Regions from separate parts of the Streptomyces sp. NPDC039430 genome, predicted to be linked through region 4. Evidence: riboswitches for the same ligand, from Rfam matches in the RefSeq annotation. Region 4 holds a riboswitch; each other region holds the start of a gene.
What was found. A riboswitch is a leader RNA that binds a small molecule or an ion and turns the genes downstream of it on or off. The one in region 4 is predicted to bind cyclic di-AMP.
Positions count from the first base shown of each region.

Region 1: linked by a shared signal. The riboswitch ahead of ACZ7LS_RS09505 (transglycosylase SLT domain-containing protein) and the one ahead of ACZ7LS_RS25880 (M23 family metallopeptidase) in region 4 are both predicted to bind cyclic di-AMP.
Region 2: linked by a shared signal. The riboswitch ahead of ACZ7LS_RS22440 (M23 family metallopeptidase) and the one ahead of ACZ7LS_RS25880 (M23 family metallopeptidase) in region 4 are both predicted to bind cyclic di-AMP.
Region 3: linked by a shared signal. The riboswitch ahead of ACZ7LS_RS27930 (M23 family metallopeptidase) and the one ahead of ACZ7LS_RS25880 (M23 family metallopeptidase) in region 4 are both predicted to bind cyclic di-AMP.

Region 1 is NZ_JBVKAK010000003.1:58,743-63,530, reverse strand. It holds gene ACZ7LS_RS09515 (SAM-dependent methyltransferase) at 1-552, shown strand, start outside; gene ACZ7LS_RS09510 (amino acid permease) at 874-2,253, shown strand; gene ACZ7LS_RS09505 (transglycosylase SLT domain-containing protein) at 2,291-3,091, opposite strand; cyclic di-AMP (ydaO/yuaA leader) riboswitch at 3,096-3,250, opposite strand; gene ACZ7LS_RS09500 (hypothetical protein) at 3,987-4,604, opposite strand; gene ACZ7LS_RS09495 (hypothetical protein) at 4,608-4,788, opposite strand, start outside.
Region 2 is NZ_JBVKAK010000009.1:21,950-26,737, reverse strand. It holds gene ACZ7LS_RS22460 (HAD family hydrolase) at 1-187, opposite strand, end outside; gene ACZ7LS_RS22455 (hypothetical protein) at 253-462, shown strand; tRNA gene ACZ7LS_RS22450 (tRNA-Met) at 524-597, shown strand; gene ACZ7LS_RS22445 (PP2C family protein-serine/threonine phosphatase) at 1,009-2,265, shown strand; cyclic di-AMP (ydaO/yuaA leader) riboswitch at 2,563-2,716, shown strand; gene ACZ7LS_RS22440 (M23 family metallopeptidase) at 2,728-3,753, shown strand; gene ACZ7LS_RS22435 (aldo/keto reductase) at 3,955-4,788, shown strand, end outside.
Region 3 is NZ_JBVKAK010000013.1:60,289-65,076, forward strand. It holds gene ACZ7LS_RS27915 (bifunctional acetate--CoA ligase family protein/GNAT family N-acetyltransferase) at 1-1,033, opposite strand, end outside; gene ACZ7LS_RS27920 (HPr family phosphocarrier protein) at 1,210-1,491, shown strand; gene ACZ7LS_RS27925 (GntR family transcriptional regulator) at 1,610-2,299, opposite strand; gene ACZ7LS_RS27930 (M23 family metallopeptidase) at 2,493-3,269, opposite strand; cyclic di-AMP (ydaO/yuaA leader) riboswitch at 3,283-3,448, opposite strand; gene ACZ7LS_RS27935 (M16 family metallopeptidase) at 3,637-4,788, opposite strand, start outside.
Region 4 is NZ_JBVKAK010000011.1:38,727-43,514, reverse strand. It holds gene ACZ7LS_RS25895 (helix-turn-helix domain-containing protein) at 1-252, shown strand, start outside; gene ACZ7LS_RS25890 (DUF6126 family protein) at 276-506, shown strand; gene ACZ7LS_RS25885 (tyrosine-protein phosphatase) at 572-1,384, opposite strand; cyclic di-AMP (ydaO/yuaA leader) riboswitch at 1,829-1,993, shown strand; gene ACZ7LS_RS25880 (M23 family metallopeptidase) at 1,998-3,050, shown strand; gene ACZ7LS_RS25875 (SGNH/GDSL hydrolase family protein) at 3,221-4,045, shown strand; gene ACZ7LS_RS25870 (STM4011 family radical SAM protein) at 4,035-4,788, opposite strand, start outside.

The DNA.
Region 1 (4,788 bases), on a different contig from region 4:
CTGCACCAGATCGTCCAGGAGATCAATCCGAAGGCGCGGGTCGTCTACACCGACAACGATCCCATCGTCCTGCGGCACGCCGAGGCCCTGCTGGTCAGTGCGCCGGAAGGCGCCACCGACTACATCCAGGCGGATGTCCGCGAGCCGCGGGCGATCCTGGAGCACGCCCAGGGGTTCCTGGATTTCAGCCGCCCGATCGCGCTCTCCCTCATCGCCCTCATGCACTTCATCCCGGAGGACGAGAAGCCGTACGACATCGTCGGCACGCTGGTGGAGGCCCTGCCCAGCGGCAGCTATCTGGTGCTCTCGCACGCCGCGTCCGATCTCTATCCGGAGCTGGTGGAACAGGTGGTCGCGCAGTACAAGCGGGGCGGCATCACGCTGGGCTTCCGTACCCGCGCGGGGGTGGCGCGGTTCTTCGAGGGCATGGACCTCGCGGAGCCGGGACTGGTCACGGCTCCTCACTGGTACAAGGGCACGGCCGCGCCGACGGAAGAGGAGAGCGGCGGGTACGACAGCGGCATCTACGCCGGAGTCGCCCGCGTACGCTGACCTGCCCGTCGGTCCATCGCTCCATCGGTCCATGGCTCCGTCGTCGCGTCGTCGCGTCGTCGCGTCGCTCCGTCGTCGCGTCGGGATCGGCTCGTTTTGCCCGGGAGGGCGTGGTCCGGGGACACTGCGTGGTGCCGCAGATCCCCCCACACCCCGAAGGCAGCCTGACCGCTCATGCACGACCAGACCCCGCCCGACACCTCGGCCCGTACCGACCCGGACCGGACGGCTACGGATTCGGATACGGGCACAGCCACGGCCACGGCCGCGGCGGCCGCTCGGACACCGCTCGCCGGCGGGCTCAAGCAGCGCCATCTGACCATGCTCGGCCTCGGCGGGGTCATCGGCGCCGGGCTCTTCGTCGGCTCGGGGGCCGGGATCGCGATGGCCGGGCCCGGGATCGTCGTCTCGTATCTGATCGCGGGCGCGCTCGCGATGTGTGTGATGCGGATGCTGGGCGAGATGTCGGCCGCGATGCCGTCGTCGGGCTCGTTCTCCGTGTACGCCGAGCGGGCGCTCGGCCGGTGGGCGGGGTTCAGCGCGGGCTGGCTGTACTGGTTCCTGCTGGTCGTCGTCCTCGCGGTGGAGGCGACGGGCGCGGCGCGGATCGCGAACGGCTGGCTGCCCTCGGTGCCGCAGTGGGCGTGGGTGCTGGTCTTCATGGTGTTCTTCACCGGCACGAACCTCGCCGCCGTGAAGAACTTCGGCGAGTTCGAGTTCTGGTTCGCCGCCCTGAAGGTGTTCGCGATCGTCGCGTTCCTGGTGCTCGGACTGCTGGCGGTCTTCGGCCTGCTGCCCGACACCGACCCCGTCGGCTTCACCCACCTCGCGGGACAGGACGGCTTCCTGCCCGGCGGCTGGCAGGGCGTCATCTCCGGTGTGCTCGCCGTCGTCTTCGCCTTCGGCGGCCTGGAGGTGGTCACGATCGCGGCGGCGGAGTCCGACGACCCGGTGCGCTCGGTGTCCCGGGCGGTGCGCAGCGCGGTGTTCCGGATCCTGTTCTTCTACGTCGGTTCGATGCTGGTCATCGTGACGGTGCTGCCCTGGACGGCGCAGCGGGCCGGGCTGAGTCCGTATGTCACCGTCCTCGACGCCATCGGCATCCCGTCCGCCGCGCAGATCATGAACATCGTGGTGTTCGTGGCCCTGCTGTCGGCGCTCAACGCCAACCTCTACGGATCGTCCCGGATGGTCTTCTCGCTGGCCGAACGGGGCGAGGCGCCGCGGTCCCTGCTGACGGTGAGCGGCGGCGGTGTGCCCCGGCGGGCGGTCCTCGCGTCCGTGGCGTTCGGCTTCGTGTCGGTGCTGCTCAATCTCCGCTGGCCCGACTCGGTCTTCCTGTACATGCTCAACGCGGTCGGCGCGGTGCTCCTCTTCGTCTGGGCCTTGATCGCCGTGTCGCAGCTGCGGCTGCGGCGCCGTATCGAGCGGGAGGCACCGGAGCGGCTGGTGCTGAGGATGTGGCTCTTCCCGGGGCTGACATGGGCCACGCTCGCCGCGATGGCGGTCGTCTTCGGTCTGATGCTGACGAATGACGCGGCGCGCCCGCAGCTGCTGTGGTCCCTGGGCGCGGCGGCGCTGGTGCTGGCGGCGGCTGGGGTACGGGAGCTGCGCGCGCGGCGCGCCTGGCCGGGGAGCGGCGGGGACACGGGACACGGGACGGGGACACGCGCGAACGCCGGCAGGCCGGACAGGCCCTGAGGGCTGTCCGGCCTGCCGCGACGGGCGTGAGGGCCTGTCAGTAGGGGCCGTTCACGTTGTCGATCGAGCCGTAGCGGTCGGCCGCGTAGTTGCTCGCGGCGGTGATGTTGGCGACCGGGTCGTAGCTGTCCGTCGACGTACCGGGCACGTGGTAGGCCTGGAACGTCGGGTCGATGACCTGCAGGAGGCCCTTGGACGGGGTGCCGGCGGCGGCGTTCGAGTCCCAGTTGTTGATGGCGGACGGGTTGCCCGAGGACTCGCGCATGATGTTGCGGTAGATGCCGTCGTAGGAGCCGGGGATGCCGTGCTGCGCCATGACGTCCAGCGACTCCCGGATCCAGCCGTCCAGGTCGTCGGTGTACGTCGTCGCGGCCGTCTGGGTGGCGGCGCCCGTATCGGCTGCGGCGCTCGCGTCGGTGGTGGCGCTCTCGTCGGCCGTTGAGTCGGCGGTGGAGTCGGCAGGGGCCTCCGACGCGGAGTCCGCCGCGAGCGTCAGCGTGAGACCGGGGTGGATCAGCGACGGGTTGCCGCCGATGACGTCACGGTTGTCCTCATAGAGCTTCTGCCAGCCGCCGCTGATCGAGTACGTGTCCGCGATCCTGGACAGCGAGTCCCCCCAGACCACGGAGTAGGTCGCCGGGACGTCCGTCTGAACGGCGGCGGCCGGAGCCATGGACACCTTGGCGTCGGCGGTGGCGGCGGTGTGCGCCGGGGCCGCTTCCGCGGTGGTCGCGGCCAGCAGGGGGAAGGCGAGTACGGCACCGCCCGTGCCCGCGGTGACGAGGCCTCTGGCGACGGGGTTGTTCTTGGGACGACGGTGCTTAGCCTTTGAGGCCATGACGAATTCCTCTCCTCCGCCTGCGAGGTGAGCTGTCGGGTTCGAGCTGGAGATGCCCGGCCGCACTGTGAATGCGGCTTCACCCCAAGCCGGCCCGTAGTACGGATCGGCGACTTACCTGGGTCCCCCGCTCCTGCCGTACGTGGGTGGGTGTGGGTTTCCGGACGGCGGCAGGATTCGGCGTTCCATCCGGAGTGACGAGAACGTAAGCGAGGACGCCCGGACGAAACAAGCCCTGAATTCACAACGGAATCCAATTCACGATTCCAACCCGGAAAGATCTCGTTACCCACCCGATACCGGGGCTCTCAACTCGCCTTCTCCGTGGACGAAATGAACGAGGAGGCGGCGCTCGCAACCCGGCACTTACGTGACACACATCACGCCCATGACGGAAATGTCCAGCTCACGGGGGTTCCAAGGGAGTGGAAAGTCACATGAACGCTACATAAATGGACTTCGGGGAGAACGGAGATAAATCGCCCATAAAGGAGCGATCCGGCCTGGTCGGTCCGGCCTCGACAGTCCCACCCATGACTGGAAATTCGGGCGTCCCACCGGGCGCCGAATCGCGCTTGATCACGTAATTCGGAAGCCGCCGGGGACGGCCCCTCGCGGACCCCGGCGGACCCCGGCGGATCCCGGGCGAGCCGCTTCTCACGGCAATTGCACCGCTCAACGCCATTGAATTGGCGGAGCCGTGCGCGTTTCTGACCTTCTGTCGTTTCCGAACACGGTCGTGCCACGCGTCAGTTCCGTGGCAGCCTTTCACCGAAGAGTGGATCGAAATCGGCGACCACCCTTCAGCAAAAGGCAGTTCGCGGCCGAAGGGGGAGCGTGGCCGGTCCCACGCTCCCCCTTCGGCCGCCTGCGCGCACCGCGCGCGCGTCCGGCGCTATATGCCCAACTCGGCGAGCCGGCGCGCCGGTTCGTTGCGCCGCCAGGCGATGACCAGGAAGGCGATCAGCCCGAGGACGGGCAGGGCGCAGACGCTCCAGCTCAGCGACAGGGGCGGGCCCGGCTGGTCGAGGACGGTCAGGTGCTTGAGGGTCCCCGTGCCATGACCCTCGGGGCCGTCGATGGCGAAGGTGAGCGCCACGTCGCCCGGGTCGGGGAAGGACTTGATGTCCAGACCCCAGACATCGAGTTTGCGGGGGTGGCGTGCCAGCGGCGTGACGCGGTCATCGGAGTCGAGGCCGGTGGCGTCACGGGTGAGCGTGCCGGATTTGCCCGCTATCCCCCCTTCGGGGGCGAAGGTGAAGTCCAGCGACTGCATGGCACGCAGCGGCCAGGTGGAGAACCCGACGGTCAGGCTGTACGGGCCCGCCTGTACGCGTTCCGTGTGCACGATCCCGACCGGCTCGTAGGCGGCGGCAGGCGCGGCCGACGCGAAGAGCAGGGCCGCCACCGCGGACAGCGCGAGGACCAGGGAGCGTACGCGGCGGGCCGGGGGCCGGCGAGCGGTGGTGCGTGAGGACGGCGCCGGGGCGGGGCCGGTGAGAGGGCTGTGCACGGATCAGTTGCCTTCCGGGCTGGAGGTCGGGGTATTGGCGCGCAGGATGACGGCGAAGCGCGCGCCGAGGAAGCCGGCGAGGGCGCCGAAGGCCAGGCCCACGACGGCGGCGGTCAGCAGACCGGCGGCGTCGGGAGTGCCGGAATCACCGAGCAGGGACTTCTGGAGGAGCACCGAGACGCTG
Region 2 (4,788 bases), on a different contig from region 4:
CCTCGCCGACGTCCATGCCGGGCTTGATGAGGCGGAGGGCGTCGGTGTGGTCCCGGTTCTGGACGGTCGCGGCGCCGACGAGCGCGGAGATGGTGTGCCGGGGAATGCCCAGCCAGTCGGCCCAGGACGCCCAGTAGCGGTCGTCGCGGACGAGGGTCTCGCCGACGTCGAACACGATGGTTTCAATCACCGGTGTAAGCGTAGGGGGACACGCTCTGCCGATTGTCAGTGGCTGGCCGTAGCCTTGGTCCTATGTTCGCTTCCTCGTCCACTTCTTCCCCCGCTTCCGGTGACGGCGACTCGTTACGCGCTGTCAGGTCTGCCGCTGTCGTCAACGCGGAGATCCGTGCCCTGTGGGCGCGCGCCGGTGGCGCGCTGCCGCCCGCCGAGCAGGAGCGCTACCAGCGGCTTCTGGTGGAGTGGGCCGCCGCGGTCCGTGCCGATGTCGTCGAGGCCGCCTAGCCCGTCCGTGCGCCGAGTGGTGATGATCTTGCTCCGGATGGCGTAGAGTTGCATTCAACGGCGCGGGGTGGAGCAGCTCGGTAGCTCGCTGGGCTCATAACCCAGAGGTCGCAGGTTCAAATCCTGTCCCCGCTACTGGAAGAAAACGAAGGCCCGGATTCCTGGTGAATCCGGGCCTTCGTCGTGTCCACCCGGGCCCGGACCGGCCGCCGGTACGGGTACGAGCGGACCGGCTGCCGGTCCGCTCGCTCCGGGCCCGGATTCCGTCGTGGCCTCGATGACGCGCGCTCCCCGTCGACCATGACAAGTACGGTGAAGGTACGGCTGTGCTCGTGCGGGACGCCATGAGGGTGTACGCCGGGCGCCAGCCGACCGACTGATCGGGGCCGTCGGCCGATCGGTGCGCCGGAGCACCGGCCGGGCCGGCGGGGCCGCTCGCCGTAGCCCACTCGGCCGACGGCGAGTCGCCACCCGGGATGGCAGCGGCCAGCCTGATGGAGCGCGGCACCGTCCGCAGCAGTCGGCGGACCGGGCAGGAGACCACTGGTGTGGAGACTGAGGAAGCTCGGAAAGGGCACGGGCGGCACAGGCCGGCGGGCGGCTGAGGACGCCGGTATCTGGGCAGGTCGCGGAACGGGTTTCTGGACGGCCGGTGACAACGTCCGCGGCGGCGGCCGGTATCCCGCGGGACGCGGCCGTACCGGACGCAGGCTGGTACGGGTGCTGCCCGTGCTGGTGATCGTCGCCGGGGTGATCTTCGACCTCGTGACCCCGACGCGCGTCACCGCGTCCCCCCTCTTCGCCGCGGCTCCGCTGGTCGCCGCCCCGTTCTATCCGATGGCAGGCACGCTCGTCATCGCCCTCACCTCGCTGGTCGCCGAGGTGGTGCTGCACATCCACGCGGACACCCAGTTCCAGGTGGAGTCGATCAGCGAGGTGCTGACGGTGCTGGTCGTGTCCCTGCTGGCGCTGTACATCAACGGTGTCGTACGGCGCAGCGGTGAGCGGCTGGCCTCCGCCCGCATCATCGCCGAGACCGCCCAGCGCGCGGTGCTGCCCAGACCCGCCGAACGGATCGGGGGGCTGCGGATCGCCGCGCGGTACGAGGCGGCGCAGGAGGGCGCGTTCATCGGCGGGGACCTCTTCGCCGTACAGGACACGCCGTACGGGGTGCGGCTGGTGGTCGGGGATGTACGGGGGAAGGGTCTTGACGCGGTCGAAGCGGTGGCGGTGGTCATCGGGTCCTTCCGGGAGGCCGCCGAGCAGGAGAGTTCGCTGGAGGCGGTCGCGCAGCGGCTGGAGCGGGCTCTCCGGCGGGAGGGGACACGGCAGGACGCGCTCGATATCTTCGAGGGGTTCACGACGGCCGTACTGGCCGAGATCCCGCACGACGAGGGTGTGGTGCGGCTGGTCAACCGCGGCCACCCCGAGCCGCTGCTGGTGTGCGGCGACGGCGAGGTGCGGATGCTCGTCGCGACCGACCCCGCGCTGCCGCTCGGGATGAGCGAACTGGGTATGTGGCCGGACCGCGCCGAGCAGGCCGCGTATCCGGAAGGCGCGACGCTGCTCTTCTATACGGACGGGCTGACCGAGGCGCGTGATGCCCACGGGGTTTTCTACGTCCCGCGCGAACGGCTCGACGGCCGGGTCTTCCAGGGGCCCGACGAGATGCTCCAGGCGCTCATCGACGATGTGCGGCGGCACACGGGCGGCGGGAGCCAGGACGACATGGCGCTGCTGGCGGTCAGCCGGCCCTCGGAGGGTGAGCCGGAGCGGCGCAGGACCATGCCCTTGGTGCCGTGAGACGGCCGGAGCCATCAGCCGGCGTCGTCAGCCGGATCGCCGGACGGATGCGTCCGGCCGGACCCCTCGCCACCGTCCGTAGTCGAGAGGTATCCCTCCGCATAACATTTGACACACCGTCAGAAATGCGAGCCGCCCTGATGGGCCGTCAACTCGCCCGATTCCGTTCCCTTCCGTCCCGGTACGTCCGATGCGAAGTCGTTAACGATCACCCGGAACAGCTTGGAATAAGGCCCGGGTCTCTATTAACGTTCGATAACGCAGCGCGGTCGTCCCAGCCGTCGTAAGAGATGGCACCGTGCGCACGCGCCGAATCCCGCAAGGGAACCGGGGAACCACCAATTGGGGTGAATCGGGTGTTTTCTGTCGCCTTGTGCGGCAGGAGCGCTCGTAGGAGACCTTCCTGCTCCGAACCCGTCAGCTAACCCGGTAGGCGAGAAGGAAGGAAAGGAGTACGCCTCAGTGGCGTCCAACAAGCCTGCCCCCGAAGCCCTCTTCGAAACGCGCTCCCACGGCGACGAGCCGGACAGGGCATGGGGGGAATGGAATCCCACCGAGGAGTCCATACGGCCCGTACGCGGCCGGCATCGCGTCGCCAAGCAGCGCGGACTGGCCCGTAGCTCCACCGTCCTCGGCGTGGGCGTCATCGCCGCCGTCGGCGCGGGCGGCATCGCCACCGCGCAGGACAAGCCCGCGGTCTCCATATCCCTGCCCGACGCGATCGCGGACAATCTTCCGGACGCCAAGTCTCTGCCGGGAATGGGCTCGCTCGCCTCGGACGACTCCGAGTCCGAGGTGCTCGCCGCCCCGCTCACCACCGCCGGGCTCACGGCCTCGGACACCGAACAGGGCGCCACCGACGCGGGAGAGGCGCTGCGCGCCCGTATCCTCCAGCAGGCCGAGGCGCAGCAGACCGGGGCCGACGCGGCGCAGAAGGCGGCCGCGGAGTCGGCGGCGGCCGAGAAGGCCGCGGCCGAGGCCAAGAAGCAGCAGTCCGAGGCCGAGAAGAAGATCGAAGAGGCGAAGAAGAAGGCCGAGGCCGAGGCCAGGGCCAAGGCGGAGAAGGCGCGGCTGGCCAAGCTGGCCGCCAGCTACGCGATCCCCACCTCCTCGTACACGATCACCTCGACCTACGGTCAGGCCGGCTCGCTGTGGTCCTCCGGCCAGCACACCGGCCTGGACTTCGCCGCGCCGACGGGCACCCCGCTCAAGGCCGTGCACAGCGGCACCGTCAAGTCGGCCGGCTGGTCGGGCTCGTACGGATACCGCACGGTCCTGGAGCTCGATGACGGCACGGAGATCTGGTACGCCCACCAGTCCTCGATCAGCGTGAGCGCCGGGCAGAAGGTCAGCACCGGCGAGGTCATCGGCAGGGTCGGCGCGACCGGCAACGTGACCGGCGCCCATCTGCACCTCGAAGTCCACACGGCGGGCGGCTCGGGCATCGACCCGATGAGCTGGCTGCGCGGCAAGGGCCTCAACCCGTAGACCTCGTCTCCACGGACCTTCCCCCGCGAGCCTGTGGGCCCGCGAGCCTGTGGGCTCGTGGGCCCGTTGGGTTCGCGAGCCCGTTGGGTTCGTGGGGCCGCGGTTTCGTGGGGCCGCGAGTTCGGCGGACATTCCCCCATACGGTCCCTATCGGGGCGTGGAGCGGAATAGGGCGGACCCCTTCGGGAGTTGCAGCCGCCTATGACCGCTCTGCGCCCACTGGGCTCTTCCGATCTGCACGTCTTCCCGCTCGCCCTCGGCGGCAATGTCTTCGGCTGGACCGCCGACGAGACGGCCTCCTTCGCCGTCCTCGACGCGTACGCCGCCGCAGGCGGGAACTTCATCGACACCGCCGACCTGTACTCCGCCTGGGTGCCGGGCCACAAGGGCGGTGAATCCGAGACCGTCATCGGCAACTGGATCGCCTCGCGCGGCAATCGCTCCGAGGTGCTGGTCGCGACCAAGGTCGGCGGGCACCCGCAGTACAAGGGGCTCCGGGCCGCCACCATCAAGGCCGGCGTCGAGGAGTCCCTGCGTCGGCTCCGTACGGACTACATCGACCTCTACTACACGCACTTCGACGACCCCGAGGTCCCGGTCGAGGAGATCGTCACCGCCCTCGACCAGCTGGTGACGGCGGGCAAGGTCCGCGCGCTCGGCGCCTCCAACATCAGCGCGGAGCGGCTGGCCGCCTCGCTCGCCTTCTCGGAGCGCGAGGGGCTGGCCCGCTATGTGGCGCTCCAGCCGCACTACAACCTGGTCTCGCGGGACACGTACGAGGGCGAGCTGCAGGACACCGTCCGGCGTCACGGCCTCTCGGCCGTGCCGTACTTCGCGCTGGCCTCGGGCTTCCTCACCGGCAAGTACCGTCCCGGGACCACGGTCGACAGTCCCCGCGCCGACCGCGCGGCCACGTATCTGGAGTCCGAGCGGGGCAGCAAGGTCCTGACCGCGCTGGACCGGATCGCCGGGGCGCGGGGCGCCGAGGTCGCGACCGTCGCACTGGCCTGGCTGGCGGCGCAGCCGACGGTGGTC
Region 3 (4,788 bases), on a different contig from region 4:
CGGCCGTGTTGATGATCCCGAACGCGTTGGGTCCGATGATGCGCATCCCGTACGAGCGGGCCTGCCGCACCAGTTCGCGCTGGCGTTCCCGGCCCTCGGCGCCGCTCTCCGCGTAACCGGCGGAGAGGACCACCAGACCGCGGACACCGTGCCGGCCGCAGTCCGCGACCGCTTCCGGCACCCGCTCCGCCGGTACGGCGAGTACCGCGAGGTCGACCGGGTCGCCGATCGCCGCGACGGACCGGAAGGCGGGGACGCCGTCCAGCTCGGCCAGGTCCTCGGCGAAGGCGTGGTTCACCGCGTACACGCGTCCGGTGAAGCCCGCTTCGAGCAGATTGCGCAGGACCGTGCGGCCGACGCCGCCGGGCGCGCGTCCGGTGCCGACGACGGCGACCGAGCCGGGCGTGAGCAGGCGCTGCACCGAGCGCGCCTCGGCGCGCTGTTCGCGGCCACGCTGCACGGCGAGGGATTCCGCGGTGGGTTCGAGGTCCAGGGTGAGACGTACGGAGCCGTCCTCGAAGCTGCGCTTCTGCGTGTAGCCGGCGTCCCGGAACACCTTGATCATCTTGTTGTTGGCAGGCAGGACCTCGGCGGCGAAGCGCCGGATGCCCCGTTCGCGGGCGACCGCCGCGATGTGTTCGAGCAGGGCCGAGGCGACACCGCGTCCCTGGTGCGCGTCCTGGACGAGGAAGGCGACCTCGGCCTCGTCGGCGGGCGCGGCCGCCGGGAGCCCGCGCTCGTCGATGCGGTCGTACCGTACGGTCGCGATGAACTCGCCGCCCACCGTCACGGCGAGGCCCACCCGGTCCACGTAGTCGTGGTGGGTGAAGCGGTGCACGTCCCGGTCGGAGAGACGCGGGTAGGGGGCGAAGAACCGGTAGTACTTCGACTCGTCGGAGACCTGTTCGTAGAAGCTGACCAGCCGCTCCGCGTCGGCGGTGGTGATGGGCCTGATCCGCGCGGTGCCTCCGTCGCGCAGCACCACGTCCGCTTCCCAGTGATCGGGGTACGCATGGTCCGGCGGCGTCTCCATGGGCAAAGCCTACGGCGCGGGCGCCGCCACGGCCCGGGGTCCGGGGCAGGTACGGCACCGGGGGCGAGGTCCGTCCGGTGCCGGGGGCGTGGTCCGTCCCGGGGCGGCACCGGAGCAATTCGTGGCACATGAGACGCTGGTCTAGACATCGTTTTTGAGACTTGAAGGGCAACACCATGGCTGAGCGCCGCGTCAATGTCGGCTGGGCCGAGGGCCTGCACGCCCGTCCCGCCTCCATCTTCGTCCGCGCCGCCACGGCCGCCGGCGTCCCGGTGACGATCGCGAAGGCCGACGGCAACCCCGTCAACGCCGCGTCGATGCTCGCGGTGCTCGGCCTGGGCGCGCAGGGCGGCGAGGAGGTCGTCCTCGCTTCCGAGGCGGAGGGCGCCGACGCCGCTCTCGACCGGCTGGCGAAGCTGGTCGCGGAAGGGCTCGACGAGCTTCCCGAGACGGTCTGAGCGTATTTCCACGACGGAGCCGGGGTCCACTGAATTCAGTGGACCCCGGCTCCGTTTTCCATGCGGGCAGCAAAAAGGACAGCCGGGCTATTTCTCTTCTTTGTATACGGCGTGATTGTTAATTGCGGACGCTCGCGATGTTTACGGCATGTTGCGAAACCCTCACCTTTTCCCGGCCGCGCTCCGGTCGCTTCAGCCGGTGCGCCGCCGCCGTACGCTCCGCGTGCAGCGCCGTCAGCGTCCGCGCCCGCTCCGCGTCGCCACGCGCCACGGCGTCCACGATCGCGCCGTGCTCCGCCCAGGACTCCAGGGGGCTGGCGGGCTGGTCGACCACGTACATCCAGGCGATCTTGTGCCGGAGCTGGGTGAGCGGGGCGGTGAGCGCCGGGCTTCCCGACGCCTGCGTGAGCGTCTCGTGGAACCAGGCGCCCAGTGAGCGCAGATCCTCGCCCTGGCCTCTGCGGGCCCGCTCCTGCCCCAGTCTGACCAGGCCGCGCAGGACCTTGAGATGGGCTTCCGTACGGCGCTGGGCGGCGCGCGCGGCGCCCAGCGGCTCCAGCAGCAGCCGCACGTCGAGCAGGTCGGCCGCCTCCTGCTCCGTGGGCTCGGCCACACAGGCGCCGACATGGCGGCGGGTGGTCACGAAGCCCTCCGACTCCAGCGTGCGCAGGGCTTCGCGCACCGGGACGCGGGAGACGCCGTAGCGCCGTGCCAGGTGCTCCTCCGTGAGCCGGCTGCCGCGTTCGAATACGCCGGAGATGATGTCGTCGCGAATAGCCGTGCATACCGAGTGCGCGGGAATGCGCATGTCCGAACCTCCGCCTTAATCCGCGCGAAACGCTGCCGATCGACGCCTGTTCCGTGACTCTATTGCAATCATCGCGAATTTCCGATGGGTGCCCGGAATCCATGGATATCTTTTGGCCAGCGGACCGCGGCGGGCGCGGACGCGACGCCGAAGGCCCCGGCGCTGCGCCGGGGCCTTCGGGGGGGCGGAGTGGTCAGACGTTCACGCCGTGCGCGCGCAGATACGCGACGGGGTCGATGTCCGAGCCGTAGTCGGGGCCCGTCCTGGCCTCGAAGTGGAGGTGCGGCCCGGTGACGTTGCCGGTCGCGCCCGAGACGCCGATCCGCTGCCCCGGGGTGACGCTCTGGCCGACGGCGACGCCGATCGAGGAGAGATGGCCGTACTGGGTGTACGTGCCGTCGCTCATCCGCAGCACGATGTTGTTGCCGTACGAGCCGCCCCAGCCCGCCTCGACCACGGTGCCCGCGCCCACGGCCACGACGGACGTGCCGGAGGCGGCGCGGAAGTCGACGCCCGAGTGGCTGCCGGAGGACCAGAGCGAGCCGCCCGCCCGGTAACCGGTGGTGACGTACGAGCCGGCGATGGGGAGCTGGAAGGCGTTGAGGCGTTCGCGCTCGGCGGCCCGCGCCGCGCGCTCCTTCTCCGCGCGGAGCTCCTGGGCGCGGGCCTCCGCCTTGCGCGCCGCCTCCGCCTTCGCCGCGGCCCTCGCCCTGACCTCGGCGGCGGCCCGGCGCTGCGCGTCGGCCTGGGCGTCGATGGTGCCGGCGAGGGAGTCGTTGATGACCAGGGCCTGGGCAAGACCGGTCGGCCGGGCGGCGGCCACGCCGGTGTCGGCGGCGAGCGCCGGGGAAGCGGCGAGGGTGCTGATGACGCCGGTGGCGGCGAGGGTCGCGGCACCCGCGACGCCCGCGCTCCTGCGGCTCATACGGCTGCGGGCACGATGCTTCCCGGTGGCACGGGTGAACGCCATGGGGTGGCTGGTCCTTTCCTTCCTTCTCGCCTACCGGGTTAGCTGACGGGTTCGGAGCAGGAAGGTCTCCTACGGGCGTGCCTGCCACTCACGGCGGCGACACCCGATTCACCCCAGGGACTTCGTGGGTCCCCGGCTCCCCAGGCTCGCGCCTGACGGGGACTCGGCGATGACTGTCCGGTGCCGCGGACGCGGCGCAACTGGCGGACAGCCGGACCGACGTTAAGCGGGTGGTCTTTCAATCACCAAACAGACAGGCCCCTTTGTAGCGCACACCACAGGGCAGACAACCACCCTCCCCCTCAAAGAGGGACATAAAGGGAAACCCCGGCGGCCGAAGCCACCGGGGTTCCACGAAGAGGCCGGATCAGCCCGTGACGACCGTCACTTCGCCGATCCCGAGAGCCGTGACCGGCTCCTTGATCTGCGCGGCGTCACCGACGAGCACGGTGACGAGCCGGTCCACCGGGAAGGCGTTGACGGCCGCGGCCGTCGCCTCGACGGTGCCGGTCTCGGCCAGCCGCGCGTACAGCTGCGCCTGGAAGTCGTCCGGCAGGTACTGCTCGACCTGGTCGGCCAGCGTGCTCGCGACGGAGGCCGCCGTCTCGTACTTCAGCGGGGCCACCCCCACCAGGTTCTGGACGGCCACATCGCGCTCGGCGTCGGTCAGCCCCTCGGCCGCGAGGGTGCGCAGCACCTTCCAGAGGTCGTCCAGCGCCGGGCCGGTGGACGCGGTGTCCACGGAGCCGCTGATGGCGAGCATCGCCGCGCCGGCCGCACCGCCCGGCGCGTCGGGCGCCGAGGAGCGCAGCACCTGGCCGAAGGCCCGTACGCCGTAGGTGTAGCCCTTCTCCTCGCGCAGCACCCGGTCGAGCCGGGAGGTGAGCGTGCCGCCCAGGCAGTACGTGCCGAGGACCTGGGCGGGCCAGACCCGGTCGTGCCGGTCGGCGCCGATGCGGCCGATCAGCAGCTGGGTCTGGACGGCGCCGGGGCGGTCCACGATCACCACACGGCCCGTGTCGTCGGCGGTCACGGGCGGCATGGGACGGGGGGCGACGGTGTCGCCGGTCCAGGTGCCGAGGGTGTCGGCGAGGATCTTGTCGAGATCGACGCCGGTGAGATCACCGACGATCACAGCGGTGGCCGTGGCGGGGCGCACATGCGCCTCGTAGAAGGCGCGCACGCCCGCGGCGTCGATGCGCTCCACCGTCTCCTCGGTGCCCTGGCGCGGCCGTGACATGCGCGAGGAGGCCGGGAACAGCTCCTTGGACAGCTGCTTGGCGGCGCGGCGGCCCGGGTTGGCGGTCTCGTGCGGGATCTCGTCGAGACGGTTGCGTACGAGCCGCTCGACCTCGCTGTCCGCGAAGGCGGGGGCCCGCAGCGCCTCGGCGAGCAGACCGAGCGCCTTGGGCAGCCTGGAGACGGGGACCTCCAGGGAGATCCGGACGCCCGGGTGGTCGGCGTGCGCGTCGAGCGTGGCGCCGCAGCGCTCCAGCTCGGCGGCGAACTCCTCGGCGCT
Region 4 (4,788 bases):
GGGGCGCAGGGTGACCTCGTCCGCGTACACGCGGGTGAGGAGTGGCTCCATGTTCTCGAAGGACGCCTGCGGCTGACTCTCGGGGACGCCGTGCACGTACTCGGCCCCGGGGACAGCGCGCACTTCGACTCGCTCACCCCGCACCGGATCGCGGCGGCCGGACCCGAGGGGACCGAGCTGCTCTTCGTCCATACCCTGCTGCAGAGCCCCGCCGCCGAGTTGTGCCTCGGCGCCGGGGCCCATCGCCGCTGACCTGCTGAGAGAGGTCTGCCACCATGCCCGAGCCGGAGAACCCCGTGTCGGAGAACCCCGTGCAGGAGAACGCCGTGCCGGAGAACGTTGCGCCCGAGAACGCCGTGCAGGAGAACGCCGTGCCCGGTCATGTCATGAAGGAGGAGGGGAAGTTCCCCCGCGGGCTGGTCATCCGGCTCTTCGCCTATCTGATCGCCGGCCATCTCTTCGCGGCCTTCCTCTATCTGCTCTTCGAGATGGGCTCGCGGGGGTAGCGGCCCGGGGCGGCGGAGCGGGGGGCGGCTCGGGCGGGGCGGCCAGGGGTTTCGCCGTCGCTCGGTCAGCCCTCGTCGAGAAGGCGGGCGCGGAGCCGCTCGCGGGTCTCGGGGGCGAGCCCGAGCCCCTCGGTCAGATAGCGGTCCGTGGTGCCCCAGGTCTTCTCGATGGTCTCGAAGGCCGCCGCGAGGTACTCGGCGCGAGCGTCGAAGAGCGGACTGAGGAGCTCCATCACCTCCGAGGACATCCCGGCGGACGAGCTGTCGCTGCGGCGGATCGGGTAGCGGCGGCTCGGGTCGTTCGACTTGAGGTAGTCGGCCTCGATCGCCTCGGGCTCCACCCCGACGGCGAGCAGGGACACCGCGATGGAGAGCCCCGCCCGGTCCTTGCCCGCCGCGCAGTGCATGAGCGCGGGGACGCTGTCCTCGGCGAGCGAGTGCAGGACGCGGCTGTGCTCGGCGGTGCGTTCCGTGATGATCGTCCGGTACGAGTCGATCATCCGGTTCGCCGCCTTGCCGTCCGAGAGGAGCGAGCGCAGCTGGTCGAGATCGCCGTCCCGCACCATCAGCCAGAACTCGGCGCCGTCCGCCGGATCGGTGAGCGGCAGGTTCACATTGCGTACGCCGGGCAGCTCCACGTCCGCGCCGTCGAGCTTCAGATCGGCGCCGTTGCGGAAGTCGAAGATGGTGTGCAGGCCGAGGGAGGTGAGGAAGGCGGCGTCGGCCGGGGTGGCGTTGGCGAGATGCCCGCTGCGGAAGAGCCTGCCGTGGGCCACCCGCCGGCCGTCCGTGGTCGGCAGCCCGCCCACGTCGCGGAAGTTGCGCACGCCGGACAACTCGGGCTCTGTCGACGGGACCTGCGGCAGCTGCTGCGTCACGGCGTGCTCCTCCGTGTCTGCCGTCGGCGCGGCTCGCCGACGATGTCGATTCCCGACCCTACGACATTTGTTCCTCAGGCAACCTGTAGCAATCAGCCCAGCGCCCGAGGGGGCAGAAGCGCATTATTCGGACACGCTGTGCCGGTGAATATCGCCCACATGCCCATCTGTCCGGAATGGGTGATTCCGTATAACCTGCCCCGGTCGCGGGGGAGATGGGCTCGGGGCCGTGAGCAGGATCATATCCGTGACGTTGCGTGGTGGTATCGGGAAGGGGAATTGCTCCCCCGTAAGGAAATTGGAGACCGGAATCCACACAGGGTGACCGGATAACCCGGGCGATATCCGGAACGGGTGCGACCGCGGGAATACGGCATCTTGTTCCGGCCGTCCGGCTCGCTTACCTTCAGCCTCAATCCGAGCGGATCGCCGAATCCTGCCGCCGCTTGGAATTCGCATCCATCCATCAACGCGTGGCAGGAGCGGGGGACCCAGGTAGTACGCCGGTCCGGAACTCCGGACGGCTTGGGGTGAAGTCGCGCACCACGCGCGGCCGGGCAGCTCCAGCCCGAACCCGACAGCTCACCTCGCAGGCGCCGGAGAGGAATTCGCCATGCCCGCGAAGGGTAAGCACCGCCGTCCCAAGACCAATCCCATCTCGCGCGGATTCATCGCCGCCGGCACGGGTGGCGCGGCCATCGCGCTTCCGCTCATCGGCGCCACCGGCGCGCACGCCGCGGAGAAGGCCGCTCCCGCGACCGCCCCGCAGGCCGCTGTTCCCGCCTCGGCGCACACGGCCCAGAATCTGTCCGGCGCCCAGCAGCGGGCCGAGACGAAGCAGGCCGCCGTCCGGGCCGCCGCCACCAAGGTCGCGAGGACCTACACCGTGGTCGCCGGGGACTATCTCTCGAAGATCGCCGTCGAGCACCATGTCCGCGGCGGCTGGCACAAGCTGTACCAGGACAACCGCGAGGCCGTCGGCGACAACCCGTCGCTGATCCACCCGGGCCTCAAGCTGACCCTCGGCGCGAGGGCCGCGGCGAGTTCCCCGTCCGAGGCTCCGGCGGAGCCCTCCAGCTCCTCGGCCGACACCGCCTCCTCGCCCGCCGACACCGCCGATTCCTCCTCGGCCGACTCCGCCACCGCGTCGTCCGGCGACACCGCGTCCGGCGACTCGTCGTCGAGCGGCTCGACGGACGAGTCCGCCGCCTCGGCCGCCGAACAGGCCCCCGCCGCCGACACCGCGGAGCCGAGCACCGGTTCCGGCTTCACCGCGCCGGTCGACGGACCCACCTCCACGCCGTACCGCGCCTCCGGCTCCAGCTGGTCCAGCGGCTACCACACCGGTGTCGACTTCTCGGCGTCCTCGGGCACCCCCGTCAAGGCGGTCGGCGACGGCACGGTCGTGACGGCCGGCTGGGGCGGCTCGTACGGCAACCAGATCGTCATCCAGCACAGCGACGGCATGTACTCGCAGTACGGCCACCTGTCGTCCCTGGAGGTCTCCGCGGGCGACACCGTCAGCGCGGGCCAGCAGATCGGACTCTCCGGTTCCACGGGCAATTCCACCGGACCGCACCTGCACTTCGAGATCCGCACCGGCCCCGAGTACGGCTCGGACGTCGACCCGGTCGCCTACCTCCGGGAGCACGGCGTCAACCTCTGACCCGTCAGATCACCTCGGCCCATTCCGCTGCCCGGCACTTTCCGTGCCGGGCAGCGGAGGTTTGCGGCTATTCCCGCTTGGCCGAATCTTGACCGATGGCATATCTCACCCGGCGTCAACCCCTCCTTACGGTCGCGTAGGTCACATATGCCGGTGAATGATGTGGTGCTGTGGCAGACGATTCGAGATCAAGAAGAAATGGCGTACTCGGGTCCTACGCGGCGATCGGCGACAGCTTCACCGAGGGGGTGGGTGATCCGGGCCCCGACGGGACATATGTCGGCTGGGCGGACCGGTTCGCGGTCCTGCTCGCCGACCAACTGGCGGTCTCGGGTGCGACGGAGAACACCGCCCACGGCCATTTCCGGTACGCCAATCTCGCCGTACGCGGCCGGCTCCTCGACCAGATCGTCGACGAACAGATACCGCGCGCGAAGGAACTCGCCCCGGATCTGGTGACGTTCTGCGCCGGCGGCAATGACATCATCCGGCCCGGCACCGACCCCGACGATGTCGCCGAACGTTTCGAGCGGGCCGTCGCCGATCTCTCCGGCGCAGTCGGCACGGTCATGGTGACCACCGGCTTCGACACCCGGGGCGTGCCCGTGCTGCGCCATCTGCGCGGCAAGATCGCCACGTACACCGCCCATGTGCGGGCCATCGCGGACCGCTACGACTGCCCGGTGCTCGATCTCTGGTCGCTCAAGTCCGTCCAGGACAGGCGCGCCTGGGACGGCGACCGGCTGCATCTGTCACCCGAGGGGCACACCCGCGTCGCGTTGCGCGCCGCGCAGGTGCTCGGCCTCGATGTGCCCGCGGACCCGGATCAGCCATGGCCGCCACAGCCCCCGCGCGGAACGCTGGAGGTGCGGCGCGACAACATCCACTGGGCGCGCGAGTATCTGGTGCCGTGGATCGGGCGACGGCTGCGCGGCGAGTCGTCCGGCGATCATGTCGAGGCGAAACGCCCCGACCTTCTGCCCCTCAAACACTGATCCGCGGAGACTCCCCAGCCGTGGTGGGTCCGGCCGGTCGTATCCCCGCCGGGATCCGCTCCAGCACCCCTCCGGCGAAGACGTCGTACAACGGCAGCGTCTCCAGATGTACATAGCCGATATGGCAGTCGCACACCGCCAGCGGGCACGCCCGCGGAGCCAGCGCCCGCCGGTAGGACCCGTCGTAGAGATTGCCGAGCTCGGCGCGGACGAAGTGGCAGCGCCGCACCGTCCCCTCGCCGTCCACCGAGATCACCGACTCGCCCGTACGGCAGGGCAGACCGGCCGAGCGGTGCGGGCTGCGGCTGTAGGGGAAGAGCGGATCGAGAGCCGTCCAGCGGTCGGCCTCCTCGTCCGTATAGCCGTGCCCCTCGGCCGCGTTGATCCAGAGATACACCTCCTGGGGCAGGTCCGCGCGCAGCCGGCGGGCATGCTCCAGATGGTCCGGAAGGCCGACGACCCCCACACTGAACCGGATCGACCGGTCCGCCAGCTCATGGGTCTTCGCGAGAAAGCGGTCGTAGGGCGTCTGGCCCGGGTGGTACGTACACCACAGGGCGAGCTTCGCGGGATCGGCGTCCGCCAGCCAGTCCGTGCGGCAGCTGAGATTCGTCTGGATCGCCACGCGGCCGATGTGCGGCAGCCCGGACAGCTCGGTGAGGGCGCGCCGGTACCAGGACCGCACCAGCCCCTCGCCCCACGGGGTGAACAGCACCGACAGCCTGTCCTCCCGCTGCTCCGAC